2 regions of the Turicibacter sp. genome follow, and region 2 is predicted to be linked to the other one. Evidence: riboswitches for the same ligand, from Rfam matches in the RefSeq annotation. Region 2 holds a riboswitch; the other holds the start of a gene.
What was found. Region 2 has a riboswitch for S-adenosylmethionine ahead of J6D32_RS05850 (methionine ABC transporter ATP-binding protein). Riboswitches for the same ligand answer to the same signal wherever they lie in the genome.

Region 1 (3,228 bases), on a different contig from region 2:
TGAGACATTTCAAAATATTTTGGTTCGTTTAGCAAAGATTGATGAAGCACAGAAAAAGATTGAAAGTTTATCAACGGACATTGTATCACTACAAAATCTGTTATCAGATAAAAAAAGTCGAGGAACGTTTGGTGAGGTGCAACTTTATCAAATTATGGCAGCTGTTTTCGGTGAAAAGAATGATCGTATTTATGAAACTCAGTATAAGTTATCAAATGGAACTATTGTAGATGCCATGCTTCATGCTCCACTTCCAATGGGGGATTTACCGATTGACTCGAAGTTTCCGCTTGAAAATTATCAACGTATGATGGATCGAACTTTAGGGGAGGTAGAGCGTCAACTAGCAGAGAAACAGTTCAAACAAGATGTTAAGAAACATATTGATGATATTTTCAATAAATATGTGACACCACAGGAAACTTCAGATCAGGCTGTGATGTTTTTACCAGCAGAGGCAATTTTTGCTGAGATTAATGCCTATCACCCAGATTTAGTAGCTTATTCGCAACGTAAAAGAGTATGGCTTGTGTCACCTACAACTTTTATGTCAACACTGACAACGATTCAAGTGATTTTAAATAATTTAGAACGGGATCAACATGCTTTAATTATTCAACAGGAGTTGAATAAATTAGGGGATGAATTCAAGCGTTATAAAGAGCGATGGGATAAGTTGAGTAAGCATATTGATAGTGTGTCGAAAGATGTTAAAGAAATCCATATTACAACTGAGAAAATTGGGACTCGCTTCGATGCTATTTCAAATGTTGAACTTGATTTTACAGAATAAGTCGCTAATATTTGACAAATAAATAAAAAGGCTTTATAATAGATAAGAATTAAATTTAATAAAATTACAATAATATACTCTTATTAAGAGCGATGGAGGCATAGGGGCCTATGAAGTCGCGGCAACCTCTGAAATTGAAAGGTGCCGACCCAAGCGAGTTTAACTCGAGCAATAAGAGGGTTTGAATCTACCTATTCAAGTCCGCTTATAGCGGGCTTTTTTTGTTAGCTCATCTTTCCGGCTTTGTCGGAATAGATGAACTATACATCTGTGTTTTTTGCAGATGTTATCCATTAGTGCTATTAGTGTGTATTCACTGTATTTGTGAATACACATGAAATCTATAATTAGACAAACTTTACATCGCGAAGGCGATGTAACAACCATTGTTAGAATATAATTTAGTGGAAAATAGGATTAGATTCAAGTTAATTGCAAAAATTAACGGCCCTAAGCATGATTTTATATCTAAAGCTTAATAATATAGAGTATTAATGTGAATTGAAGGAGGACATTATAGTGTCAGAACGTCGTTTATTTACATCAGAATCAGTAACAGAAGGTCATCCAGATAAAATTGCTGATCAGATTTCAGATTCAATTTTAGATGCGATCTTAGCCAAAGATCCAATGGCACGTGTTGCTTGTGAAACATCGGTAACAACTGGATTAGTGTTAGTGTTTGGGGAAATTACAACGTCTTCGTATGTTGATATTCAAAAAACAGTCCGTGAAACAATTCGTCAAATTGGTTATGATCGTGCAAAATATGGATTTGACGCAGATACATGTGCTGTGTTAACTGCAATTGACGAACAATCGGCTGATATTGCGATGGGTGTTGACCAAGCGTTAGAAGCTCGTACTGGTTCAATGAGTGATGAAGAAATCGAAGCAATTGGAGCAGGAGACCAAGGTTTAATGTTCGGGTTTGCTACAAATGAAACAGAAGAATTTATGCCATTACCAATCTCGTTAGCTCATAAATTAGCACGTCGTTTAACTGAAGTTCGTAAAAATGGAACATTAGACTATTTACGTCCAGATGGAAAAACTCAAGTAACAGTTGAATATGATGAAGCTTTAAAACCAGTAGCTATTGATACTGTATTATTATCGACTCAACATTCACCAGAAGTAACTCATGAGCAAATCGAAGCAGATATCAAAAAATATGTATTTGATGAAGTATTACCACAAGAATTAGTAACTGAAAATACTCGTTATTTAGTTAATCCAACAGGACGTTTTGTAATCGGTGGACCTCATGGAGATGCAGGATTAACAGGACGTAAAATTATTGTTGATACTTACGGAGGATATGCCCGTCATGGTGGTGGAGCATTCTCAGGTAAAGATGCAACAAAAGTAGACCGCTCTGCTGCATATGCTGCACGTTATGTGGCGAAGAACTTAGTTGCTGCAGGGTATGCAGATAAAATTGAGATTCAATTATCATATGCAATTGGAGTTGCACAGCCTACTTCAATTATGGTTGATACATTCGGTACAGGGAAAACTACGAATGCCAAAATCGTCGAAGTAATTCGTCAAAACTTTGATTTACGCCCAGCGGGAATCATTCAAATGTTAGATTTAAGACGCCCAATCTATAAACAAACAGCTGCATATGGACATTTCGGACGTACTGATGTCGATTTACCATGGGAACGCTTAGATAAAGTAGAAGCGTTAAAAGCTTCACTTTAATATTAAATAGATGTATAATAATAGCCTGATTTTTTTACAAAAAATCAGGTTTTTATTATGTGAGAGAGTGCTATAATATACTATGCTATAAAACTTTAAATTTTTGAAAGGAAGTGCCTAGTGTGCTAAAAAAACTGTTACTTATAATCAATCCGACGTCAGGTCGTGGGATGATCAAGGATTACCTTTTATCGATTGTCACTCAGTTTAGTTTAGCTGGATATGAAGTGACAGTTTATCCAACGAAAGCTAAGCATGATGCTGTGAGTAAAATGAAAGTCGCTCGAAGTTATGATTTGGTTATCGCAAGTGGTGGGGATGGAACGTTGAACGAAGTAATCACTGGCTTAATTGAAGCAAATGGGAATACTCCGATTGGTTATATTCCAACAGGGACAACTAATGATTTTGCATCAACACTTGGTATTCCTAAAAATGTTCCAAAAGCACTTGAACTCTGTTTAAATGGGAAACCAATGCCCATTGATATCGGGATGTTTAATGAGCGTTATTTTATGTATGTTGCTGCATTTGGGGCTTTTACAGACGTAGCTTATGAAACGCCACAACCGCGCAAAAATATGCTCGGGGGACTTGCTTATTTAATTGAAGGATTAATGAAGCTTCCAACGATTCAATCCTATCAGTGTAAAATTTATCATCGTGATGGGTTTATTGAGGGAGATTATATTTTTGGAATGATTTCAAATTCGGATTCGGTAGCA
Region 2 (3,228 bases):
TGACGCATAAAATTAAAGATAATGTGAGTGCTCAAGAAAATTTAGCCATCCGTTTTGCTCCACTGTTTATCAAAAATACGGTGATGAGACAAATTTATTTAAAGGCCGATCAAGGGGTGACAACCACGTTATCGAATCTTGGGCGTATTGTCTTTTTAGATGAAATTTCACAGTATGTCGATCAAGTACGCGTCATGCTTCCGGTGACACCACATCAACGAATTCGTTGTGGGGTTTGTTCATTTAAGGAGACGTTAGTCGTTAGTTTTACATCATCATTAGAAGAAACTGATATTCAACGATTCTTCTTTAGATTTTTAAAAGATCAGAAAGTTGAAATTACAATTTCATGTAACGAGGAAATAAATAATGAGATATTGTTCTAAATGTCAAATGAATGTAGAAAATGAATTGAAAAGATGTCCTTTATGTGGGGAAATATTGGACTTAGTTGAAATTGAAGTGGTTCGAGATTATCCATCCCGATTTGCAAAGAAACGTCGCGTGCCGATTCGTAAACTGATTGTATTTATGGCCATGGTGATTATTTCGTATTCTTTTATCATCGGAATTTTTCATGATTTTAATTGGAATTGGGTCTTTATTATTGTGTGTTCTACTTTATATTTGTCAGTGAGTGTTATTATTGGCTTAAGAGTGAAAAAAAATATTGGACCAAATATTTTGACGCATGTCTTTGGTGGAACTGTATTTGCCGTTATTTTAGATTATTTACTTGGCTATCAAGGGTGGTCATTGAATTTTGTGTTTCCATTAGCACTGATGGCAGGAACATCTGTCTTTACATTGTTAATTATTTTAAGACCAAAGCGTTTTACAGATTTTGCAAGTTATCAGTTACTGCTTGGGGGTATTGGATTGTTTTTATTAATGCTCGTTTATTTTGAGTTAATTAGTTTTCCAGCGGTTGCAGTGGTTGCAGGATATTACGCCTTAATAACATGTGTTGGGATGTTTATGTTTGCTGATCGTAAACTGATTCATGAAATAAAAAAGAAATTTCATTATTAAAAAGACTTTACATTCCATAAAATGGATGGTATAGTATCCGTAAGTTAAAAAAGAAATAAAAATGGATTCCTTATCAAGAGAAGTGGAGGGACAGGCCCTATGAAGCTTCAGCAACCGGTACAGTCGTACACGGTGCTAAATCCGACAGATTAATTCTGGCAGATGAGGAGCGCGAGTTGTAAGTTAGACTAAGCGTTCTTCAAATTTTTGAAGGATGACTTAGTTTTTTTATTAATTAAATATAAAACCTTATCAAGAGAAGTGGAGGGACAGGCCCTATGAAGCTTCAGCAACCGGTACAGTTGTACACGGTGCTAAATCCGACAGATTGATTCTGGGAGATGAGGGGATTGTTTATTAGAGGACTCTAATGAGACGGACCCCAGCTTTTGATAAGGGGTCCGTTTTTTTATTTCAACTGACAAGGAGGGAGATAGAAGATGATTGAGTTAAGACAGGTAAGTAAGAACTTTGAAAGTCAAGGGCAAGTGGTTAAAGCTTTACAAAATATAAATTTAAGGGTGAATAGAGGTGAAATCTTTGGAATCATTGGGTATAGTGGAGCAGGAAAAAGTACGTTAATCCGATGCTTGAATTATTTAGAAATTCCAACAGAGGGAGAAGTGTTGATTAATAATTTGGTTCTGGGGCAATTGAATGCGAAGCAATTAAGAGAGGCTAGACGAAAAATCGGAATGATTTTTCAACATTTTAATCTCATGAAATCACGTAATGTTTATGAAAATATTGCTTATCCGCTAAAAGGTCAAGGATTGAATCGTGATGAAATAAAGGAGAAGGTTGATCGTTTATTAAAGCTTGTTGGATTAGAGGAAAAGGCTAATGTCTACCCTAATCAGTTGAGTGGGGGTCAAAAACAACGTGTGGCAATTGCTCGGGCATTGGCAAATGATCCAGAAGTGTTGCTTTGTGATGAGGCGACATCAGCTCTTGATCCTCAAACGACTAAATCGATTCTTAGGTTGTTAAAAGAAATTAATGAACGGTTAGGAATTACGATGGTATTGATTACGCATCAAATGGAGGTTGTTAAAGATATTTGTCATCAAGTGGCGGTGATGGAAGAAGGTGAAATTGTTGAAGTAGGACCTATAGTTGATGTTTTTTCAAATCCTAAAGCAACTATTACAAAGGATTTTGTGGCCAATGTATTTCAGGATGAACGGATTTTTGAGTTATTAGAGTCGAGAGGTTCGTTTGAAGAATTAACAAAACTTGAAAAACTTGTGAAGATTTCATTTGTTGGACAACAGACAGGTAAAGCCTTTATTTCTAATATTTCAAAGTTGTTTGATATTGAGGCGAGTATTTTATTTGGAAGTGTGGAGATGATACAAAAAACGCCCATTGGGCATCTAATTGTCAGTTTACATGGCGATGAGAAATTGATGAGTCAGGCACTACAGTATTTAAATGATAATCAGATTAAAGTGGAGGTGTTAAGTGATGGTCGAGTTCTTTAATCAAATTTGTCCAAATGTGGTCGAGTATTTTCCTGATTTATTAAAAGCACTTAACGAAACGTTATTAATGGTTAGTATATCGGGGATTTTTGCAACGATGATTGGATTGCCAATTGGGGTTGTTTTAGTGGTGACAAGGCAAAATCATTTGGTTGAAAATAAATGGGTCTATTATATCATCGGAAAATTAATGAATGTTTTGAGATCCATTCCTTTCATTATCTTGCTTGCGTTTATTATGCCATTTACGAAGTGGATTGTTGGCACAACGATTGGGTTAAAAGGGGCTTTAGTTCCGTTAATTGTGGGGACGACACCGTTTGTAGCGAGACAAGTTGAGTCGGCACTGTTAAATGTTGATGATGGGGTAATTGAAGCAGCAAAAGCGATGGGATCGAGTCCATTTGAAATTATCTATCGTGTCTTGTTAAAAGAAGGATTACCAAATATCATATATGCACTCACGATTACGATCGTAAGTTTGATTGGATTTTCAGCTATTGCTGGAAGTGTTGGTGGAGGTGGTCTTGGAGATTTTGCCATCCGTTATGGTTATCAATATTTTAAAGGAGACATCATGTTTGTGACTGTTGTCGTTTTACTTGTGTTAGTGTCACTAGTTCAAAGTGCCGGGGAATGGCTCCAACGGAAACTCAGTCATTAAAATAAATCATATTAGGAGGAATTGATCATGAAAAGAAAATTATTAGGG

Region 1: it holds a riboswitch for S-adenosylmethionine, as region 2 does, so the genes downstream of both, metK (methionine adenosyltransferase) here and J6D32_RS05850 (methionine ABC transporter ATP-binding protein) in region 2, are expected to answer to the same signal.

What each region holds. Positions count from the first base shown of each region.
Region 1 covers NZ_JAGAVR010000122.1:2,688-5,915, reverse strand. The annotation lists gene J6D32_RS13060 (DNA recombination protein RmuC) at 1-793, shown strand, start outside; SAM riboswitch class I at 871-971, shown strand; gene metK (methionine adenosyltransferase) at 1,313-2,503, shown strand; gene J6D32_RS13050 (diacylglycerol/lipid kinase family protein) at 2,626-3,228, shown strand, end outside.
Region 2 covers NZ_JAGAVR010000035.1:73,312-76,539, reverse strand. The annotation lists gene J6D32_RS05860 (hypothetical protein) at 1-386, shown strand, start outside; gene J6D32_RS05855 (DUF6320 domain-containing protein) at 370-1,032, shown strand; SAM riboswitch class I at 1,100-1,201, shown strand; SAM riboswitch class I at 1,279-1,380, shown strand; gene J6D32_RS05850 (methionine ABC transporter ATP-binding protein) at 1,473-2,516, shown strand; gene J6D32_RS05845 (methionine ABC transporter permease) at 2,500-3,180, shown strand; gene J6D32_RS05840 (MetQ/NlpA family ABC transporter substrate-binding protein) at 3,208-3,228, shown strand, end outside.